4 regions of the Undibacterium sp. SXout20W genome follow, and region 4 is predicted to be linked to each of the others. Evidence: predicted binding sites of a transcription regulator. Region 4 holds the regulator's gene; each other region holds the start of a gene.
What was found. Region 4 encodes sigma-54, which starts transcription at its own class of promoters, with help from an activator protein. Its sites were predicted from a motif close to TGGCANGNAANCTGCTTT; they were not measured.

Region 1: a site for sigma-54 is predicted at 911-928, ahead of ACO0K1_RS12030 (PEP-CTERM sorting domain-containing protein). Genes of this name have one in related genera too.
Region 2: a site for sigma-54 is predicted at 3,474-3,491, ahead of ACO0K1_RS07130 (PEP-CTERM sorting domain-containing protein). Genes of this name have one in related genera too.
Region 3: a site for sigma-54 is predicted at 1,470-1,487, ahead of glnA (type I glutamate--ammonia ligase). Genes of this name have one in related genera too.

Annotation. Positions count from the first base shown of each region.
Region 1 covers NZ_JBMPPH010000021.1:2,856-8,784, reverse strand. Annotated here, with positions in the region: gene ACO0K1_RS12030 (PEP-CTERM sorting domain-containing protein) at 260-868, opposite strand; gene ACO0K1_RS12025 (GNAT family N-acetyltransferase) at 1,288-1,860, shown strand; gene ACO0K1_RS12020 (hypothetical protein) at 1,897-2,523, shown strand; gene gluQRS (tRNA glutamyl-Q(34) synthetase GluQRS) at 2,597-3,478, opposite strand; gene ACO0K1_RS12010 (LysR family transcriptional regulator) at 3,471-4,400, opposite strand; gene ACO0K1_RS12005 (pirin family protein) at 4,508-5,209, shown strand; gene ACO0K1_RS12000 (flavodoxin family protein) at 5,279-5,848, shown strand; gene ACO0K1_RS11995 (hypothetical protein) at 5,928-5,929, opposite strand, start outside.
Region 2 covers NZ_JBMPPH010000009.1:37,834-43,762, reverse strand. Annotated here, with positions in the region: gene ACO0K1_RS07145 (oligosaccharide flippase family protein) at 1-510, shown strand, start outside; gene ACO0K1_RS07140 (GNAT family N-acetyltransferase) at 503-1,546, shown strand; gene ACO0K1_RS07135 (glycosyltransferase family 2 protein) at 1,543-2,490, shown strand; gene ACO0K1_RS07130 (PEP-CTERM sorting domain-containing protein) at 2,833-3,417, opposite strand; gene ACO0K1_RS07125 (polysaccharide pyruvyl transferase family protein) at 3,799-5,100, opposite strand; gene ACO0K1_RS07120 (hypothetical protein) at 5,120-5,929, opposite strand, start outside.
Region 3 covers NZ_JBMPPH010000057.1:6,714-12,642, reverse strand. Annotated here, with positions in the region: gene glnA (type I glutamate--ammonia ligase) at 1-1,333, opposite strand, end outside; gene ACO0K1_RS18420 (bifunctional diguanylate cyclase/phosphodiesterase) at 2,101-4,986, shown strand; gene ACO0K1_RS18415 (rhodanese-like domain-containing protein) at 5,172-5,636, shown strand; tRNA gene ACO0K1_RS18410 (tRNA-Ser) at 5,734-5,823, shown strand.
Region 4 covers NZ_JBMPPH010000002.1:51,515-57,443, reverse strand. Annotated here, with positions in the region: gene ACO0K1_RS01935 (KpsF/GutQ family sugar-phosphate isomerase) at 1-282, shown strand, start outside; gene ACO0K1_RS01930 (KdsC family phosphatase) at 282-806, shown strand; gene lptC (LPS export ABC transporter periplasmic protein LptC) at 803-1,426, shown strand; gene lptA (lipopolysaccharide transport periplasmic protein LptA) at 1,465-2,031, shown strand; gene lptB (LPS export ABC transporter ATP-binding protein) at 2,053-2,817, shown strand; gene ACO0K1_RS01910 (RNA polymerase factor sigma-54) at 2,829-4,313, shown strand; gene hpf (ribosome hibernation-promoting factor, HPF/YfiA family) at 4,423-4,767, shown strand; gene ACO0K1_RS01900 (enoyl-CoA hydratase/isomerase family protein) at 4,930-5,929, shown strand, end outside.

The sequences.
Region 1 (5,929 bases), on a different contig from region 4:
AAATCAATGGCACCTGAGAAGGTATTGCCAAAGATTAGCTCTCAATATAATGTCAAAAACTCGCATCATCGCGCTCAGCGACACATTCGTTATACATTACCAAATATGCGCAAAAGTTCAAACTTGACATGTCGACCAGTACGATAGCAAGGAAATGAATGCTTGGTGTTCTTGTAAAAGTCTGGTCGAATAATTTATAGTCACAGGAAATAAAAGGGAACCGAAGTTCCCTTTTATTTCCTTGCAAATCGTTTTCGACTTATTTGGCCTTGCGACGCATAACGCTCAAACCAGCCAGACCCAATCCGAGCAAAGCCATAGATGCTGGCTCAGGAACGTCATTTCCGGCAGCATTAATTGCAGCAGAAAAATACACGGTATTATAGTCGCTGCTGCCGTTGCTAACGTAGTTCCATACCCATGTCGGTTGAACGCTGTAACCGCCACGTGTACCCCATGGTCCCACGCCATTGACGCCTTCATTGACAGTTGGGTTATAAGCGTTGCCAAATCCAGTCAAATTTTGTTTCCAACCAGCGTCGCCAGTCAATAAGGTTTGTGTTCCATTGGCGAACGCAAAATTTGCATCACTCAGTGTGAACTCACCCAGAAAGCCACCAGGACCACCTTGATTTACAGCAACTAAATGCAGGTAATTGGTTACGCCGCTGCTCAGGCTCGTGCTGCCAGCGTAAGTTGTCGGCCAACTATTGCCTGCACTGAACAAGGTTCCAAGGGTCGAATCGTTTGTGCTGATGTAAATGTTGAAAGTGTTGTCGACATTGACCAGTGAGTTCACGACAGTGGCATTAGCCATTGACGAGACTAAGCTGCCAGAAATCAACAAAGCAAGTGTAAGTTTTTTCATAATTATCTTTCTAATTGTTTCTAAATTTGCTAACTGAGTTCTTAAGCAAATTGTGTGCCAAATTATTTTATATATGAAAATCAATGAGTTGTATTGATTTGTTGGTAAATATGGCTGTAATACGTAAAAGATATCGACAAAATAATGTGGGCGTTTTTTTGGGGGGGCGGGCGCTGATTTTAGGGTGCCTACGAGTTTGTATCTTGCCTCGCAGGTTGGCGAGAAGCTGGTGGTGATCCGTACATGATGATCGAAAAGCAGGCAATGAAGACCCAATACCGTGCCTATTCAATTTTATGATTTTATTATAATATTTTGTGCTGCTTTAAACTTCAGAAACCAATTGAGTTCTTGAACGTGCGTCGGTCGATGGTCAGAATCCGTCTGCTAAACGACATTATTTACGATTGAAGATATTGATGAGAGAAGTTCCACTTGATTTTGCACAAATCCAACTGACAACACGTCGTTTGCGTTTGCGTCCTTTGCGGACTTCGGATGCAGAGAATATGTTCGCGGTTTATTCTGATCCCAAAGTGATGCGATATGGAAGTACGCCAGTCTGGAGCTCAGTTGAAACTGCACACACTTCATTGGCGCGAACTGATACTGGGATGAAGGATAGGCAGTTTTTGCGCTTGGCATTAACGCTGGGTGACGCTGATCGCTTTATTGGTGATTGTTGTCTGTTTAAATTTGATGAGCAATGTCGCCATGCTGAGGTTGGTTACAGCATGGACACGAATTATTGGGGGCAAGGCTACATGCACGAGGCATTGATTGCATTACTGAATTATGGATTTGATCATCTCCATCTGAATCGTGTTGAAGCGGATGTCGACCCACGTAATACCGCGTCGATGGCGTGCCTTGAGCGATTGGGATTTGTGAAGGAGGGGTATCTTCGGGAACGCTGGATCGTGGATGGCGTGTTATCGGATACCGCATTATTTGGTTTGTTGCGTCGTGAGTGGAAATACGCACCGAAGTAACTTCTGTTGTTTAATTAAAAAATAAAAGGGGTAGTGATGGTATTCAAGCGTACGGCAATGTTAGCGGTGTTATGGGCAGTTTTTCCGTTCTCAGCATCGGCAGAAGATATTGTCATTAGCAGCACCTTTAATAGCGTGTCGACGATTTCGGAGCTGGCGCAAGAATTTGCGAATAAATGTCTCCCCACCAGTGCCGCGGCGTTCTTAAAAATGGTCAGAGATGCAGGCACTGCGTCGACGGTGGTCACACGTAATAGTGATCGCTTGAAGCCATTTTTGGTGGTCAATGGCACACGGACCATTTGTGTTGCTCAATCCCCGAAAGGCTACTCAGTGTTGCCCACGGAGGTGTTTGATCAGACTATTAATTTTAACGACATGCCAGCAGAGGACCAAAAAGCCTTGCAAACATCCTTGGCACGCCAGTTGGCATTGACAGGTGCAGCAAACGCTTTGATTAAAACAGAGGCCGGTAATGCAATGGGCGTGTATTACATGTTCTCGTCCGACAACCCACTCAAATTTTACTATCATCTGGCATTTTTAAAGCTCAATGAAATTGATGAGTCCAAGTTTGCCTTTGTGACCAGCACAAAGGGACCGGTTTCTTCCACGGCACGTAATCAACCGCCGGAAAGTTTTAAACCGCTGTATCAAAAATAAGCCTCACTAACGACGCGAGCTGATGTTGCGCCTTGCTCAGCTCGCCGTCACATTATGTGATCTTGATCGCGCGTTAAAGCCTCTTTTGACGCCAAAGCGTCGTCGCCTCTCTCCAAAAATCGCTGATCGTCGTGCAATGGGTGCTCACTGGCAATTGCAGAAAATGCGCGGCTGGGAGCAAAGCATCGTGCAGTAGATCATTGTCGCCACGATCAAAAGCTAACGCCCCTGTTTGCTTGGAGAGTTTTTCGCCGAGATCGTTGTTGACCACCGGCACGTGCAGGTACCGCACGCCCGGCAAGCCCAAGACCTGCTGAAGATAAATCTGCCGTGCAGTGGAGTCGAGCAGATCGGCACCACGGACGATATCGGTCATCCCTTGTTCTGCATCATCAACAACAACAGCAAGTTGATATGCCCAAAAGCCATCGGCGCGCTTGAGGATAAAATCGCCCGCCTCGGTGCTGATGTCCTGTTGTTGTGGACCGAGGTAGCGATCTTCAAAATGAACAACGTGATGCGGTTGGGGTAAGCGGAGGCGCCATGCGCGTGGTGCTTTTCCTGCGGTTAAACCTTCGCGACAGGTACCGGGGTAAATTTGGCTGACTGGTTCGCCTCGACGAAGGCGGGAGTCGGCAATTTCTTTGCGAGAACACCCACAAGGATAAACCTGATCGGCAAGGCGTTCAATTGCCTGCTGGTAGAGTGACTGGCGCTGGCTTTGCCACGTGACTTCGCCGTCCCACTGCATGCCGCAGCGCTGTAATGAGTGCAGAATATGGGTGTCAGCACCTTGGACATTACGGTCGAAATCCAGATCTTCGATACGGACAAACCATAGCCCATCATGGGCTTTCGCATCGAGATAACTGGCCATGGCGGCGACGAGTGAACCTTGATGTAAAGGGCCCGTCGGCGAGGGCGCGAAGCGGCCCCGATAAATGGGTTTATGCATGTGAGTTATTTCCAAGCAACATACTATGTACAACGGGTTCTTTGAGTTTTTGTAAAAACCAATGCAGTGCCTTGCCTTTGTTGGTTTGCCGCCAGACGTAGCAACAGGTTTCTGTCGGACGTTGATGATCTGTGCGCTTTTCAATCAACTGATGGGATTGCAAATAGCGGGTAGCTATCGCGCGGGGGAGATGGCCACATCCCAAGCCCGATAACTGGGCGGCGAGTTTCGCTTCGACTGAGGGTACGGTCAGGGTATCTTGCCCATTCAGCAATCCCGCGGTCATGGTAGGCAGACTTCGTCCGGTGTCTCCAATGGCAATGGCGCGGTATTGCTGTATCAATTCCGTACTGAGGGGTTCGTCAGCCCGTGCCAGTGGATGATCCGGGGCGACCGCGAAAACCCAATCGATGGCACCTAGCACACGGGTTTGTAAGTCGCCTTGCATACGAATCGTATCCGGACCGTCATACGCTGCGCCGATAGCCAGATCGGCACGTCCAGTCATCATTGACTCCCAGACACCCGATAAAATTTCTTGAGAAAATCGTAATCGCGTACCACAATTTTGTTGTTCAAATTCTTTGATTAAGGGGAGTAAGTGATCAAACTGGATGATGCCATCGAGGACAATTCTGAGCTCTGATTCCCAGCCTGTCGCTGTTCGTTTGACGCGATTTTCGAGTTCTTGCGCCGCATTGAGCAAATGTCGTCCCTGCGATAAGAGTTCGGTGCCAGCAGGCGTGAGCTTGGCGCGATGACCACGGCGGTCATAGAGCAAGACATCGAGATCTTCCTCCAGTTTTCGGATGCTGTAGGTAATGGCAGAGGGCACTTTATCCAAGGCCATCGCTGCTGCCGCAAAGCTTCCTTTACGGTCAATCGCATCGAGAATTTGCAGTGCTTCAAGGGTGATATTCATTATTGTTCAAAATTTTTGAATGATTTGTATGAAATTTTACCCTTATATTGGATCTTGTCCTTGTATATAGTGGGTACATTCATCAAATAAACTGAATTGGAGCGAATATGATTACCCTTAGATTGTCTCAAGACCGCGGTCCTGCGAATCACGGTTGGCTCAAATCTTTCCATAGTTTTTCATTTGCTGAGTATTATGATCCACAGCACATGGGTTTTGGTCCACTGCGCGTAATCAATGATGATTGGATTGCACCTGCGATGGGATTTGGCACGCATCCGCACAAAGACATGGAAATTATCACCTATGTTCTGGAAGGCGCGATAGCGCACAAAGATAGCATGAACAATGGCAGTACGATACGTCCTGGCAATGTCCAGTACATGAGTGCAGGAACAGGCGTGCGTCATTCAGAATTTAACCCATCCAGCACTGAACATACGCAGTTATTGCAAATTTGGATACAACCGGATGGTTTGAATCTGCCGCCTCTTTATGAAGAAAAAGAATTCAGCCGTGCCGATAAAGAGGGTAAATTATGTCTGGTTGCCTCTGGCGATGGAGCCGAAGGATCGATCAAAATTCGACAGAATGCACGATTGTTGATCGGCTTATTCGACGGTGATCAGCAGCAAGAAATGACCCTGCATACCGATCGCCTGACGTATGTGCATCTGGCGCGGGGTGAGCTGACCGTGAACGGTATCGAGCTCAAAGCGGGCGATGCCATGAAATTACAAAATGAAACGTTGTTGAAGTTAAGTGCAGGCAAACAGGTAGAAGTTTTGGTTTTTGATCTGCCGCAATAATAGCAGGACGAACATTGATATTCAGTGCTGATTTTAATTTTTGATAAACCTATTACCCAGGAGCAGAACATGACTAAAGTAGCGATTGTGTACCACTCAGGCTATGGACATACCACCAAAGCCGCCGAAGCCGTGCAAGCAGGCGTGACATCGGCGGGCGCGGAAGCAGAACTGATTTTGATTGATAAAGACGGCAATATTACGGATGAACAATGGGCATCATTAGCAGCGGCACAAGCCATTGTATTTGGTTCACCAACTTACATGGGCACCGTGTCCTGGCAGTTTAAGAAATTTGCTGACGCAACATCCAAGCCTTGGTACACCCAAGTCTGGAAAGATAAAATCGCCGCTGGCTTTACTAATTCGGCAACCATGAACGGCGACAAACTGTCGACACTGCATTATTTGTTCACTTTGTCACAGCAACATGGGATGATCTGGGTTGGTACAGGTTTGATGCCATCGAATAGTAAAGCAGCTCAGCGCAATGACATTAACTTTATCGGTAGCTCTAGTGGTCTGATGACTCAATCACCATCCGATTCTTCACCAGAAGAAGGACCATTACCAGGCGATTTAGAAACAGCCAAATTGTTTGGACACCGTATTGCAACAGTCGCCAAAAAACTTGCATAAGTTCCCTGAATTTTGCTTGTAAATTTGTTAGTTTAAGATTTCTGGCATCCATGCTTGTATAGAGCGGATGCCAGATTTTTT
Region 2 (5,929 bases), on a different contig from region 4:
ATCATCCGGCAACTTGAAAAACTACCTGCAATCCAATTGCAACGTTTGGCCAAAGGACTGCATATATTTTCAAAAATGCCGCCTTCTATGTTGAGCAAAAAGCAGTTAATCAACCTTTCTGCCACGCAATCGATTGGAAGTCACGGTCACAGCCATCATCCTTTGACCAAAGTTGCGGATCCCTACGCTGAGGTCAACAGCGCCCGGAATACTTTGGCTGAATATGTGAATATACAAGAGCTCATCTCCATGTCGTTCCCACACGGCAGTTATAATGAGTCTGTCGTTGAGGCTTGTAGAGCAGCAGGAATTGAATTGCTATTTAGCAGCGATTCAATTCTTAATCAGAAAAACCAAAACAAGTTAGAAGAGACCATATTTGGTCGAATAGCCGTTTCAGAACACGATATTATCGACAAATTAGGTCGTTTTCATCCATTCATGTTGGCATTTTGCTTATTTAACAGACCAATTAGTACGATCCGTTATGAAAGCGCTCCCCATGAATGAGATTAATTTAAGTTCACGGGTTGTAAAACCAAGTGCAATGACTCAGACAGAAATTGCATTATGGGAGCAATTATCAAGTAAGCACGCCGAATTAGCCTCACCCTTTCTCAGTTTTCACTATGTTTATGCTGTCGAGAAAACTGGTGCCAATGTACGTGTTTGCATTCTCGAAAATCAAAACCAGATTTGTGGTTTTTTCCCATTTCAATTTAAAAATTGGATGTGGAAAATATTGAAGTCAGCGATACCAGTTGGCGGACAAATGACCGACTATTTTGGTTTAATTGCCCCAACATCACTACGAATTACGCCGCTACAACTGCTCACTTTGGCGCGATTGAATCATATTAATTTTTCGCATCTGGATGAACACCAACTTACATATGGCTTGACCGGAGAACAGCCGCGCATCGGGTTACGAATCCCTTGCCGGGAAATTAGTCCAAGTGATCGTAGTGTTGGGATTTTTAATAAAAAGCAAAGCAGTGAAGTCCATCGCCGCGAAAAACTTCTAATTGAAGAGATTGGCCCAATTCGGTTCACCTTCAATCAGCTCATAAATCGACCGTCGAATCTACGTCAATTAATTGAACAAAAACGACGCCAATACGCACGTACTGGAGTACCAGACGCGTTAGCAGACTCGTGGAAAATAAAACTTCTGGAACAATTGTTGTGCACTGAATCACCCGCTTGTACTGGGCTTCTATCCGAACTCTATGCAGGTGATCAGTGGATTGCCAGTCATTTTGGCATCATGGGCAATGGCATTCTCCAATATTGGTTTCCTGTTTATAACCCTTCTATGGCCAAATATTCCCCGGGAAGGCTCTTACTTAAATATATTTATTCGATGGCAATACAACATCAAGTTCATACGATAGACCGTGGAGAAGGTACATCCCATGGGAAAAATGAGATTAGAAGCGAAGAACATTTGTTTTATCGAGGTGCTTGGTATAACAACGCCCCTTCCGCTTTTATAGTACGTAGTTTTCAAAGTCTGGTGTGGCGCTTAAACACAAAAAAATTATGACCCAAGCACAAACCAATCTTTTTGATCAAGTTGATTGCATGGAAGTGAGTGTTATCATCCCCGCTTTCAACGCCGCCCGTACTATTACCAGAGCGGTTGATTCGGTCATACGACAGAACATTAGTTCGATTGAAATCATCATTATTGATGATGGAAGTTCTGACCAGACATATGATTTATGTAATGAATTAGCTCTGACTCATCCAGTCATTCGTGTACTAAAATTGCCAACGAACTGCGGCGTATCGGCGGCACGTAATGTTGGCATCCAGTCATCACGAGGAAAATATTTAGCGTTTCTCGACGCTGATGATATCTGGCTTGAAGGAAAACTATCAAAACAAATAGCAGAATTGAAATCTGATAATTCAATCAGTTTGATTTCTTGCAATAGTAGAATGGTTTCTGAGTCCGGTGAATTCCTCAAAGTGGGGCATATCAATCGGCCACCAGTTGAGGGAAATGACTCATGGAAAACGCTGTTAATTTATAATTTTCTGCCAACCCCAACCGTCCTTACCTATAGAAAATTAGTACTGGAGTTGGGCGGATTTGATGAAAAGCTTCAAGTCGGCGAGGACTTAGATCTTTGGATCAAGCTTGCGTTGCGTGGTAAAGTCCAGATTTTGAAAGATATCTTGGTTCATTATTACGATAGCAAGGGGAGCTTAATGAAGCGCCACCAGGTGCTATCACATTCGATCGTTTTTCCTATGCTTGAAAAACACCTCGTCGAACAAAAGGATAAATTATCAAAGGTTGAAATCAGAAGTATTCGTGGCCAACATTCTTTTCAAACTGGTTGTAATCTTTTCTTTTCAGGGAAATTCCTGGCTAGCATACCTCTTTTCTTAATGGCATTTTCCAAAGGTACTCTCCCCTTAAAAAGTCTTTTATATATTTCACGCGCATTGTTTATGGCAGCTTTTTCCAGAGAAAAATAATGGACAAACCCTTAGACGGGTTTAGAAGGCGACAGCCAACAGTGATGAGTAAGGTAGTGTTATTTTCAAAGTAATACTACCTTAAAGAGGATTATATAAACATTAAAGATTGCCTAAGCGTCTCCCACCGCTATTAGCCCATCATTACTTGTTTACCAAGTTACTTTTACAACGAGCAAGTCGAATTCAATGTACCCTTGCCACAGCCCTAGTGTAATCAATTTAACCCGAACGATTCAAACTATGACACATGCCAATGCGACGCATCGCGCTATGACCTGCATTCACTGCCACAAAATGAAAAAAGCCCGCACAAAGCGGGCTTTTTTTGCAGGAAACAAATTACATGTTGTTTGATTTACGGCGAATTGCAGTCAAACCAAGTAAACCAAGAGCAAGCAAAGCGATGGAAGTTGGCTCTGGAACTACTGTACCCTCGAAGTTTGCAGCTTCAAAAGATGGGCTAGTTGATTCAAAAGTCAGTGAAACAATTGGTGAGCCACTTTCTTTGATATTTACATAGCCGTTTGCTGTCCAATCAAACATACCAGAAGACAACGTTGTTTTAGCACCGTTTTTCTGCGTAACGATCAATGTATTATAGTCATCAGGCGTTCCCCATAAGAAACTAACGTCTGAATAACCATAAATGCCATTAGCGATATTGACCAAGCTTAAAACTGCATTGGATCCTGGCTGCCCTGCCAACCAATTACCGACTACGCCACCTGGACGTGTAGCGCCATTGAAGCCAGAAACATTCTGCGGCATCAGATTTCCGCCTTTGACGTTTTGGCTTGTAAGATTAATGACAGTTCCGTTTGCATCTGTACCGTCTTCGCTACTCAGGGATGACGCTTGAACCGAAATACATGATAAAACTGCAACGCTTGCAGCAATCAAAGATAAAAATTTAAATGCTTTCATTTTTCATCCACAAAGTTAAGTTAAAAATTCAATGAAATTTTCATTACACAACTATATAAGCAACTAGTGTGCCAGAAATTAAAACTATTTAAAATCAATGAGTTAAAAACATTTCTGGAATTTTTAAGGGTATTGTGTAAAAAAATCTGACAAAAAGAATTTCTCAAAAAAATACTCTTTTCGTAACGTAATATTTATACTTTTCTATGGAAAAAAAATGTCTGGCACTTCCGCGAAAATGAACCATTGGATATGCATACATCTATCCAAATACCCCTCGAAATAACATTTTCAAGCTGATCAACGCCTTGGCTTAGCGCTCTCCGCTACTTTGCATTGTTCTGTGTTAAAACTAACATTAGTGTCTTTTAGCACTATATTTTAACTTCCAGCAAGCTTTGCCAACTTACTCGCGTTGTTCGGATAATTTGCCACAATATCGCCTAAATCACGCATGAAATTCTGCATTTCTATGGCGAGCGTAGCCTTTTTTGTAGCAATATTTTGACTGAGTGTCGTGCGAGATTGAATCAATTTGGTCATTTTTTCAACCAGACTTTCCACAGTCACTAGATGGGCACTAACACAAAATTCCTGCATTCCAATCAAATCATTAAATCCGATATTTTTCGAATCGTAAGCAATATTGAGCGCTGGCACACCAGCACAAAAACTCAAAATATTAGAATGCATCATCTGACAAATCAGCACATCCACTTGGCGATAAGCATTAGCCAGATCATTGGCGGAAACATCTACCACGGTTAATTTAACACCTGCAGATTGAAGGATTTTTGCAACCAAAAATTCCTCATCTGAATGAATGAAATAATAAAATTTAGCTTTAAAGTGCTGACTAACGATTTTGAGAAATTCGATGTAAATCAGGATGTTCCTCGCTAACAAACTCTCAACAAATTTGCCATGAAATGCAAAATTGAGGCCTATCGATAGCACATTATTTTTGTGTTTAGGAAATTCCCCGGACATTGATTTGAATACGGCTGGATCACAGAGCAATCGGGCATTCTGCAAGCCTAAGGATTGAAAAAAATTAAACGATGAGCGACAACGAACAGCGAACAAATCAACTCGGCGATCAAAATCTAATAGCGCTGCACGTAGCTGTGGATCAATATCCACATCAATGGACGAATCTGCTTCCGGCATATTAAAGTTTACACCAGAACCAAACACAACCAATGGGCATTTTACTTGATTGAAATAAGGCAAATCTGCCAGAAATGCCGGGCTGATTTTTTTCGACTTATTGAAGACCCAGTATCCTCCACCGGCGATGACAAACAGTGAGGAATGTTCATTAATTCGTCTGACGGCAGTTTCACTTAATTTGCCCCACTCAGATTCGCTAAAAATCAACTCAACACCGGAAAACTGTGCTTGCAATAGCTCTTTTATAACCAATTTAATGGCAATATCACCTCGATTACTGTATTCCCTTTGCGCGTAATTATGACTCTTAAATTGGAATTTGCGATGCAGGAGCCAACGAGACCAATCGAGTATGCGATGTACTGCTTTTTTTAATGTTTCAAAAAAAGATGAATGAATGACCCGATCTTCTTTAACCGAGGGAATCGCGACATGCAAATGAATAACCATGCTGGCATCAGTTGCTCTATTGGTGCGACCTGGGATGTCAGCATGTTCTGGATCATTCATCGATTTAAAAAATTCATTTTCAGTTTCGTGGGACTATAGCAAACTGCGGAGCACCAGAGTAATCCGGTTTAATTGCTCTGGCATTAAATAGCGCCCACGCTTGCTTTGCGCCTGTAATGCCAGAATTAGCACTCAATGCTAAGGCTGGTTGCAAATTAGAGGGGTATCCGAGCGCAGAGCTCGAATAACCAACCATTTCATGCAGATTTAAGCCAAGTGAAGCTGCCATCGCTTGGCTATCACACGGCGTCGATGTCATTGCCGGTGGATTGCTTGCCAAGTATGCCGTCGACATATCGGTAAAAAACGGACCACCATTCTGGTTCGTCACTTGGAACGTATAAACCGAAGCGCCAATCCAGCAATATCCTGGATCGATCATTCTTTTTACTGGAAATTGTGCTTTCCAAGCCAACAGTGGCTTAGCTTTATCGAAACCCAGCTCCACCGCGCGACCTACTGCAGAAGTGAAAAAATCATCCTGCCATGGTGCAATCGATGTCAGGTTCACATATTGGCGAGCATCCCCATCAACTAATGCGCCAAAAATATTAGGCTGACTTCCGTTCGGTTGATGCGAGGCATTATACCAATCTAAATTATCTGACAAAAATTGTGCAAATTGGGATTTAAACATATCTGCATCTGGTGTTATGTATGCCGCATAACTCAGATCGCGTAACGTCCATGCCTGAGCTCTGACTTGCGTTGAGTGAAACAATCCCTTAACGTTGTTACGATATCCGGGATTGCTCTGAAACAGATCATACATGGTCCAAAACTGAAGCTCCTCCAAATAATAGTAGTCACCGGTCACTAAATAAGGCAA
Region 3 (5,929 bases), on a different contig from region 4:
AAGCATCAATCATACTGTCGCTAAATACACCACCGCGTGTCAGGAACTCACGGTCTTTATTCAACGCGTCCAACGCTTCTTCCAAAGAAGAACATACTGTTGGGATCAATGCATCTTCTTCTGGTGGCAGGTGGTACAAATCTTTTGTTGCGGCTTCACCTGGGTGAATCTTGTTTTGTACGCCGTCCAGACCAGCCATCATTAATGCAGAGAAGCACAGGTATGGATTTGCCAGTGGATCTGGGAAACGTGCTTCAACGCGACGGCCTTTTGGATTTGCAACATAAGGAATACGGATAGAAGCAGAACGGTTACGTGCAGAGTAAGCCAATTTCACTGGTGCTTCGTAACCTGGAACCAAACGCTTGTAAGAGTTAGTACCTGGGTTAGTGATCGCATTCAATGCTTTAGCATGCTTGATGATACCGCCGATGTAGTACAAAGCAAATTCAGACAAGCCAGCATAGCCGTCGCCTGCGAACAGGTTTTTGCCATCTTTCCAGATTGATTGGTGAACGTGCATACCTGAACCGTTATCGCCAACGATAGGTTTAGGCATGAAAGTCGCTGTTTTACCGTAGGTATGTGCTACGTTCCAAACAACATATTTCAGATTTTGTGTCCAGTCAGCGCGCTCAACCAATGTAGAGAACTTGGTGCCGATTTCATTTTGACCAGCGCCAGCAACTTCATGGTGATGCACTTCAACTGGAATGCCCAGGGATTCCAGAATCAGGCACATTTCAGAACGCATGTCCTGGAAACTATCAACTGGTGGAACTGGGAAGTAGCCGCCTTTGACAGTTGGACGGTGACCAGTGTTGCCGCCTTCGAGTTTTTCGCCTGTTGTCCAGGAAGCTTCTTCGGAATCGATCTTCACGAAGCAGCCAGACATATCGATTTTCCAGCGAACGCCGTCGAAAATGAAGAATTCTGGTTCTGGACCGAAGTAAGCTGTGTCACCGATACCAGAGGATTTCAGATACGCTTCTGCACGTTTTGCGATGGAACGTGGATCACGGTCATATCCTTTACCATCGGATGGCTCGATCACGTCACATTGCATAAACAATGTAGTTTCTTCCATGAAAGGATCGATGTTCGCAGTGTTTGGATCGGGCATCAGCAACATATCGGACGCTTCAATTCCCTTCCAACCAGCGATGGAAGAGCCGTCGAATGCGTGTCCAGATTCGAATTTATCAATGTCGAATTGGGAAATTGGAACAGTTACGTGCTGTTCTTTGCCTCGGGTATCAGCAAAGCGAAAATCAACGAACTTAACTTCGTTGTCTTTCGCCATTTTCAAGACTTCTGCGGCTGTCATTGCCATGTGAAACTCCTCAAATAGAGCAAAAAATAAATTCGGAAAATGCTGAGCACTATGCCAGCCTTATCAATCCAAGGAAACGAGTGCATCACTCTTCACCCCTCAAATTTCATGCGTCGGCTAAACTCAATTACCAATCATAGCAGAAACTATGCCACCTTCTAGTTCTACCAAAAACAAATAAATTTATACAAAAACTGACTTCCAAAGATACATTAATTGCATTTAGAACAATTAATTCGCGTTCGCCTAAAATTTGATAGCACCATTTTGGTGAGAAAAAATTATTTGCACCAAATTAATGCGTATTTTTTTACTGTGATTAAAAATCCTTCTTTTGGTGCATTCGCAATAATTTTTCTCAATGCAATCAAAAATGACGCACTACTTTAAATCTGGAAGCCGATTCACAGCTGATATTTATCATCCGCCAGACAGTCAACATCTGAAACCATGAATCCCTGAACAAATGATTACTATATGATAATTTAGTTTGTATTTTATTCATTTTAAAATGAGCGATTAACAATTGATTGATGCGGATCATATTCTATGCTGATTAGGGGCAAATGAGATTGACTCTCATTTATCAACTAGCTATCTTTCCCCTTCGTAATTTCGCTTTGCTTAAGTTGCATAAGGCAACAAGAAATGCGTAACGTCGGAATGTCACTTCCTCCGCCAATCCGAAATTGAATGGACCTCGCATGCCACCTATCTCAAGAAGATTTTCTTTCAATTCCCATCTCTGCGCGATTTGGACTTTCTTCGTGGCAATTTCGATTGGTGTCTCACTCATTATTCGTCTGGAGAGAAGCGAGGTCATAGAAGATCATCTATCGACCACTGAGTTAGCGACTATGCAAATGCATGCAATAGGCGACAAAATCGGACACGCAATTTCAGCCACCTATGCAGTCGCAGCACTCATCAAGGAGCGAGATGGTCAAGTTGATAATTTCGATGCCTTTGCCAGCCATTTACTCGCCTATCACCCTGGCATATCGGCTTTATATCTAGCTCCTGATGGCATTACCAGTGCCGTTGTACCCGGGGAATGGCGCAAAATTGGCCTCGGCATCAATTTACTCACAGACCCTAAGCGAAAAACTGAAGCTCTGCTCGCCAAAGAGACCAAACAACTCAGCTTGGCGGGCCCCCTGTTACTTGGGCGGGGGACGATGGGAATCATCGGTCGCTTGCCGATCTTTCTCAAAACTGGCACTGATCAAGAACATTTTTGGGGAATGGTATCTGTTGTCATATCACTTGACAGCATACTCAAAGACTCAGAACTGCAAGTGCTCGCACAACGTGGCCACGAATATGAACTATGGCGTTACGATCCCACCACGGAAAAAAGGCAAAGCATCGAAAAAAGTCAGCATTTCGAAAATCACAACACCGTCCGGCAAGTCCTGCAGCTACCAAATGCCGTCTGGTATCTGGATGTCGCCAATAGCAATAATCGCCAGCCGCTTGGGGGCCTATTTATTAAAAGCAGTATCGTGTTTTTGATCAGTCTGATGCTTGCTTGCATGGTAAAGCTCATACTCAATACCAGAAAGCAAAAGCTCAGCTTGCAAACCATCGTTGCCGATCGCACCAAAGAACTTGCAGCCAGAGAAGCCGATCTATGTCGCGCGCAAAGCATCTCGCACACTGGTAGTTGGATTGCAGATGCCAGCCACCAAATCATTGGCTCTCAAGAAGCTTATCGCATTCTGGATATTACTCCCGACCGTCATGTGGATTGCCACGCCATCCTTAATCAGATTCATCCTGATGACCGGGGACAAGTATTGGATCATTGGGAAAATGCACTCACAGACAACCAAAGTGCTATTGAATTCAGGTTATTCATTAACGGAAAAATTAAGTGGGTCTATTCACAAATTGAATTGGACAAAACCGCCAATGGGCAAATCATTCGACGCATTGGTACATTGCAAGACATTACCGCCAGAAAACGCATAGACGATGATTTGCGTGTCGCTGCGATTGCGTTCGAAGGCCAGGAAGGTATGGTAATTACGGACGAAAACCGCATCATTTTACGGGTCAATCAAGCCTTTACACGCATCACGGGCTACACACGCGACGAAGCATTAGGCAAAACCACCAACATCCTCAAATCGGGCATGCATGGCGCCAGCTACTACACAGACATGTCAGAGCAATTGACACTCAATGGATTTTGGCAAGGAGAAATCTGGAATCGCCGTAAAAATGGAGAAATTTACCCCGAGTGGCTGACAATTACCGCAGTTCAATCACACGATGGCAAGACAATCAATTACGTCGGCACGATGCTTGATATCACCCAACGAAAAGCCACCGAAGCAAAGCTGGAACACCTGGCATATCACGACCCATTGACAGGCCTTGCCAATCGTCGTCTGTTGTTAGATCGCTTGCAGCACGCGTTGGCCAGCAATACGCGCAGCCAACGTTATGGCGCGATCGTATTTCTCGATCTCGATAATTTCAAAACGATCAATGACATTAACGGTCATGGCATCGGTGACATGATGTTGCAAGAGGTCGCGAAAAGACTGACCAACAGCATTGGAAAAGCCGATACTCTGGCACGGATTGGCGGCGATGAATTTGCGCTGATTTTAGAAAATCTTAGCGAGCATTTACAGGAAGCGGCAATAAAAGCCAAAAAAAGTGCCAATCAAATCATAGAACAACTCAAGCATCCGTACTTCATCGACGGTAACGAATATCGCACTTCTGCCAGCATAGGCATAGACATTTTTAGCGCCGAGACGAACTCCGCCAACGAGTTACTCAAACAAGTCGAAGTCGCCATGTATGAAGCAAAAGCATCGGGTGGCAACAACCTATGCTTCTTTGATCCGAACATGCTTAATATCGTTACCGCTCGCGCCGCAATGGAAGCAGATTTAAGAACCGGAATATGCCAGCGACAATTCATGCTTTACTATCAACCGCAAGTCAATAGCAGCGGCAAACTGATTGGTGCAGAAGCATTACTTCGCTGGAAACACCCATTTAAAGGAATGATCTCTCCTGCAGATTTCATCCCCTTAGCCGAAGAGACGGGATTAATCATTCCACTTGGTGACTGGGTACTCAAAACCGCCTGCCGACAACTCTATGAATGGGAACAAGACCCGGACACTGCGGAACTTACCATGGCCGTCAACGTCAGCGCCAAACAATTCCGCCAGACCGACTTTGTTGCCAGCGTCTTGGCTACCATAAGCCATGTCGGTATTAATGCGCGCAAGCTCAAATTAGAATTAACTGAAAGCTTGTTAGTTGATGACATTGAAGAAACGATCCACAAAATGTATCAACTCAAAGCGCATGGTGTTTGCTTCTCACTAGATGATTTTGGTACCGGATATTCATCGTTAAGCTATTTAAAGCGGCTTCCACTAGATCAATTAAAAATCGATCAATCATTTGTCAGAGACATTTTAGTCGACCCAAATGATGCTGCAATTACCCGTACCATCATTGGATTGGGTAAGAGTTTGGGTCTCGCAGTCATTGCAGAAGGCGTAGAAACCGAAGCGCAGCGGGCATTTTTACAAAATCAGGATTGTCATGCTTTCCAGGGATATTTATTCGGTAAGCCAGCCCCTGAACTAACGATGCTGAAAAAGGTGGTCTCGATATAAGCTCGTTGTATAAGCTCATTATATAAGTTCGTCATATAAGCTCGCTTTATCGGCTCGTTGTATAAGCTCGCTGTGTAGGCTCTTTGAAGAATATTCCCGCAGTAAACACCGTCGGGTCTGTGCAAAAAAATAGCACTCATGCATAATCAGTGTTCTGTTCAACTTTCTTTGTGAAGAGACTACAAATGCCTGGTCACCCTCTGTTGCAACTTGGACGTCAACGCGGCCTGGAGCAAACATTACCTTATGCTGGCGCGTTCACGCCGAACGAGGCTTATGAATTATTGCAAATGATACCGTCTGCCTTACTGATCGATGTTCGGACAAATGCCGAACGTGATTGGATAGGAAAAGTAAGCATTAACAACGACCAGCATTTTGCTGTCCAATGGAGTTTGTATCCGGGAGGTATTCCCAATGCCAACTTTTTATCAGAATTGCAAGCAATAGTGAGCGATAAAGATACCGTTATCTTATTCCTATGCCGCTCTGGCGTACGCTCACGACATGCAGCAAAACTCGCTACCGATAATGGCTTTACTAATTGCTACGATATCTTGCAGGGATTTGAAGGAGATAAAGATGAGCAAGGTCACCGTAAAACAGTTGGCGGCTGGTGCCAACAAGGTTTACCTTGGTCTGGCGCCTGATTTTTGATTAATTAGTCGCCAAAGCTTCCATCTATAGAAATAATTTGCTAGAATAGCGAGCTTCGCTGATGCAACTGCATTGCAAAGACGAAATGCAGGAGAGGTGGATGAGTGGTTTAAGTCACACGCCTGGAAAGCGTGCGTAGGTTTATCCCTACCGGGGGTTCGAATCCCCCCTTCTCCGCCAGAATTAAGTTTCATGCAGTAACAAGAAACACCAAAAACCCGCATGTCTCCCAGTGAGTATGCGGGTTTTTCGTTTCAGGACGTGCCAGAACATTCATTGACAGCCC
Region 4 (5,929 bases):
ATGGCGATGACGGCTGTTGTCGACACAGACCACCATATTGTCGGCGTCTTTACTGATGGTGATCTGCGGCGACTGATGGAAGGTGCTTGTGATTTCACGCAAATCAGCATCGCTGACGTGATGCACACCAAGCCACGCAGCATTCGCGCAGATCAACTCGCCGTCGAAGCCGTTGAGGTAATGGAAACTTATCGCATTAATCAATTACTCGTCACCGATGCACAAGGAAAATTAGTCGGCGCCTTACATATTCACGATTTGACCAGAGCGAAGGTGATTTAATGACTGACGCAACGACGAAAGCAGCCGCCATTAAGCTGATGATATTTGATGTCGATGGCATTTTGACTGACGGGAGTTTGCATTTTAGCGCCGACGGCGAAGCACTAAAAACCTTTAATGTTCTTGATGGTCAAGGTATTCGTCTATTGCAAAAAGCGGGGATCGCTACAGCAATTATCAGTGCACGACAATCCGCCATCGTCTCGAGGCGCGCCTCCGACCTTGGGATTACCCACGTCCGTCAGGGTATCCACGACAAAAAAACGGCATTTTTTGAGTTACTGGCTGAATTGAACTTCGACAGCAAAGAATGTGGTTTTATCGGCGATGATGTGATTGATTTACCCGTATTGAGCCGCGTAGGATTCGCGGCCAGCGTACCAAATGGACATCCGGAAGTTCGTTATCGCGTTGACTACGTGACAGTTGCGAGCGGCGGCAAAGGTGCTGTCCGCGAAGTCTGCGATTTTATTTTACAGGCACAGAATAAATACCAATTAGTTCTATCTGAATATTTAGCATGAAAGCGCAAATCACTATAGACCGGGCACGAATATGGATTGCAGTCGCAATCCTGGGGTTTATTGCGCTTGGCAGTTTTTGGATCGAAAATGCATTCCGCCAACGTGGTGTAGAAGATGCGCGAAAATCCATGATCCGTTTGGAGCCGGATTATTATGTTGAGAAATTCAACTTCATACGACTGTCTAATAGCAGTAAAGCCAATTATCATTTGACGGGCGAAAAGCTGATTCATCTTCCGCGTACCGATCAGTATGAGATTACCAATCCACGGATTAATAGCTTCGCTGACATGCGTCCGCCAGTAACTATCATTGCCGGACGGGCCATTGTTGATCAAAAATCTGACACCGTACATCCCAAGCGTGAACACGATGTCGTGCGTTTATATGACAACGTACTAGTTGAACGTCCGGACGGTGAAAATTCCCATGCAATGCGACTGGAAACGGATTATCTGACGCTTACACCGGATGATGACCTCATCACCTCAGATCATCAAGTCACTTTATTTACCGAAGGTATAGAAGCTCATGCGGTAGGTATGGTCGCCAACAATTCCACCCAGCACTTGGAGTTACTGAGCAAAGTACGTGCACGTTTAAAAAAACGTGGTAGTTGACAACTTACCTGACCAGACAAAAATTTAGAAAGTACATCATGCGCCTGACTCTCAATTCATCACTTCAAATTGTGAGCTCCATCCTGTTTGTGGGCCTGGGCTCATCGTTCGTTTTGCCTGCGTACGCAGAAAAAGCAGATAGCCAGAAAGAAATGGTTATTGAAGCAGAACATTTGACCAGCGATGGAAAATCGAACATCACAACGGCCACTGGCGATGTCCTGATTACCAAGGGAACACTCACCGTCAGAGCAGAACGGGCAATTGCGAGCAAAACACCAGATGAATTCCAACATGTGAAGTTCTTCAATAAGCCCGGCACCAAAGTCACTTTTCGTCAAAAACGGGACGGCGGCTCGAATCTTTGGGTAGAGGGCGAAGCTGAACGCGCCGAATATGACGAAAAAACAGAATTTGTAAAATTCATTGGTAACGCTAAAGTTCGCTATCTCGACGGTAAAAAAGTGACTGACGAACAAGAGGGCGAATACCTCTCGTATGACAGTAAAAATGATATTTTTGTCGGCACTAACGCAAGCAATGGTGCCGCCGTCTCTGGTGGTGGCAGAATTCGCTTAACCATCCAACCCAAAACCGATAAATAAAAGCGACTTAAGCAAACTAAGATGCAAACCAATAACTCTCAAAATATTAGCACGCTAGTGGTTAAAGGCCTTAAGAAACGCTACGGTGCGCGGCAGGTTGTCAGAGATGTCTCTCTGTCGGTCAAAAGTGGCGAGGTGGTTGGTTTGCTCGGCCCCAATGGCGCTGGAAAAACGACCTCGTTTTATATGATCGTTGGCCTTGTTGCATCTGATGATGGACGTATCAGTATTGACGGTACGCCAATGTCTGGTTTAGCGATCCATGAGCGCGCTGTACTGGGCTTATCTTATCTCCCCCAGGAAGCCTCTGTATTTAGAAAACTAACCGTCGAAGAAAATATTCGGGCAGTTTTAGAGCTACAAAAAGATAATAACAAAAAGTATTTATCTAGCGACGAAATTCAACGTCGGCTCGATGCGTTACTCGCCGATTTACAAATTGAAAAAATTCGTGAAAGCCAGGCCTTATCTTTATCTGGTGGTGAACGGCGCCGTGTTGAAATCGCCAGGGCGCTAGCAACTAATCCACGTTTTGTTTTATTAGATGAACCATTTGCCGGTGTCGATCCGATCGCCGTGATTGAAATTCAACGGATTGTTCGCTTCCTCAAAGAACGTGGTATTGGCGTCTTGATTACGGATCACAATGTGCGTGAAACCCTGGGTATTTGTGATCATGCCTACATCATCAATCAAGGTGCCGTTTTAGCAAGCGGAAAACCAGAAGAAATCATTGAAAATGAATCAGTGCGCCGGGTTTACCTTGGAGAGCATTTCCGCATGTGACGGAAAATATCATGAAGCAAAGTCTCCAGCTACGCACCTCCCAACATTTGGCGCTCACGCCACAATTACAACAATCGATACGGCTGTTGCAATTGTCGACTCTGGAATTACATCAGGAGCTGGAAAGCTTATTGATTGAAAATCCGTTATTAGAGCGTGTGGACGACCCGATGGATAATGCAGTTCGCCTTTTGGCTGACGGCGCAATCAATAGCGCCAGCTCAACGCCTGATGCTGGCATGGAAGTATCAAATGGCCAGGATAATCTCAACAATGGAGCAGAATCACCGTCAGACAACGAATTTACCGTCAATGACAGTGTCAGCGCCAACGAAGAGGAATGGAGCTTCAACGAGGCGCCCAATGGCCAATACAATGCCGAAGATGATGACGGACATCGGCAGTTAGAGGCTGCCCACATCGGCCTGCGCGAGCATTTACTCGAACAGATGCGGCTAAGTTTGCGCGAACCGCGTGACCTGGCTCTGGTGGAATTAATCATCGATGCGCTTAATGATGATGGTTATATGACGGAAACTTTAGAAGAAATTCATGCTGGTCTGCCCATCGATCTGAGCGTTGAACTTGAAGAATTACAGTTCGCGCTGTCGATGCTACAGAGTTTTGATCCGGCCGGTGTCGGCGCCAGAAGCCCATCAGAATGTCTGGCATTGCAGATCAAGCGTTTGCCACATATTCCGTTTGTGACCCGCCGTCTCGCATTGAATATTGTTGAAAATCAATTAAATTTATTTGCGCAACGCGACTTCACGAAATTAAAGAAAATTTTTGACTGTGATGACGAAGATTTGCGCGAAGCACAAATTGTTATACGAACATGTAAACCACGGCCAGGTAGCGACTTTGCGAAAACCAGTTCTGATTATGTTGTGCCTGACGTCATCGTTAAAAAAACGGCTGACGGTTGGCAAGTAGTGCTCAATCAGGATGTCATGCCTAAACTACGTGTCAGCAGTATGTATGCGAATCTGATGCGGCAACATCGTGGCGAAAGTGGGCTTAGTTCGCAGTTACAGGAAGCACGCTGGTTAATCAAAAACATGCGGCAACGCTTTGAGACAATTTTGCGCGTTGCACAAGCGATAGTAGAAAGACAGCGTAATTTTTTTACGCATGGTGCTGTCGCGATGCGCCCCCTTGTTTTGCGCGAAATAGCTGATACACTAGGATTACACGAGAGCACCATTTCTCGTGTTACGACCCAAAAATACATGTTGACCCCACATGGCATGTTTGAGTTAAAGTATTTTTTCGGCAGCCATGTCGCGACGGAAACCGGGGGGGAAGCATCGTCCACCGCGATACGAGCACTCATCAAGCAGTTGATAGGAGCAGAAGACCAGAAAAGCCCACTCTCTGACAGTAAAATCGCAGACATGCTGGGTGAACAAGGCATGGTAATTGCACGACGTACCGTCGCCAAATACCGCGAAGCCCTGAAAATCCCACCAGTGAGTATGCGTAAATCTTTGTAACATCGTCCTTGTATTTACGGTTTAAATTGCTATATATGATTTAGCTCAAAACATTTCTAATGAAACGAGCTTATCGTTATAGCAAGCAACATTACCATAGGAGCACAGTATGAATCTCACCATCAGTGGACATCACGTCGAAGTAACTCCTGCAATTCGCGAATACGTACATACCAAGCTGGAACGAGTCCGGCGTCACTTCGATCAGGTCATTGATATTGCCGTCATCTTGACGGTAGACAAGCTCCGGGAGAAAGAGAAACGTCACAAAGCCGATATTAATCTGCACATTAGCGGAAAAGATATTCATGTTGAAAGTCTGGCACATGATTTATATGCAGCTATCGATGCACTGGTAGACAAACTGGATCGTCAAGTGATTAAACACAAAGACAAAATCCAGGAACACCACCACGATGCCATCAAACACATGCCAGATCCGGCTTCGGCATAATTGCCACCTCCTGATTTATCAGGAACACTAAAACAAGGACGCTCTATAGCGTCCTTTTTTATTTGTTTCAGGATCAAAACTTTGCATTTCTAAAAGTCGTGACGACAACTCAAGTGAAGCATAAAATAGATGCTTCAACACGATCATTTTATTGGTACTCCTATGAGCGAATTCGTCGTCACCTCAGTTAAAAATCATATTGGCTTCATCACACTCGACCGCCCCAAAGCACTCAACTCTTTATCACTCGATATGGTACGTGCCATCACTGCCAGCTTGCTACTATGGCGTGACGATGACGATGTTCGCGCTGTGTTCGTTCACAGCAGTAGCGAAAAAGCATTTTGTGCAGGTGGTGACATCCGATTTTTTTATGATGTTGGCACTGCGACACCAAAAGGTGATAGTGCGCTGTTGGAAGATTTTTTTACTGAAGAATATGCACTTAATCATTTAATTCATTTTTATCCAAAACCGTATATTTCCCTGATGAATGGGGTTGTTATGGGGGGTGGCATGGGCATCGCACAAGCTGGGCCTGATTGTTCATTACGAATCGTTACCGAGCGCACTAAAATGGCAATGCCTGAAGTCAATATTGGTTTATTTCCAGATGTGGGTGGCGGCTACTTTTTGTCTCATACACCAGGACAAATCGGCACCTATTTAGGCTTAACAGGCGACATCATCGGTGCTGCCGATGCACTCTATGCGGGTCTGGCGGATGTGTTTATTCCAACATCTGAAATCCCTGCCCTGATAGACTTCCTAGGTAATAACGAAGCGGCAGATCTGCGTAAAGCAATTCACGAATTTGCATGTCCTTATGCAGCACAGGTTGAGCCTTCGCATAGCAAACTTGCTACACAGCGTGCCGAGATTGATACACTATTTTTTGGCGATAGCGCTAAGGACATCACTCAAAGGCTCGAAGAGAGCGATAGCGCCTTTGCTCAGACCACTCTGGCAACGATGGCTAAACCCTCGCCTTTACTCATCAGTGTCACTTTGGAACAACTGCGGCGCAGCGCTAGCATGTCGGTCTCAGATTGCCTTCGCATGGAAAGAACGATGGTGCGCCACTGTTTCAAACATGGTGAGGTTTTAGAAGGTGTACGTGCTTTGGTCGTCGACAAAGACAATCAACCGCAGTGGTCTCCAG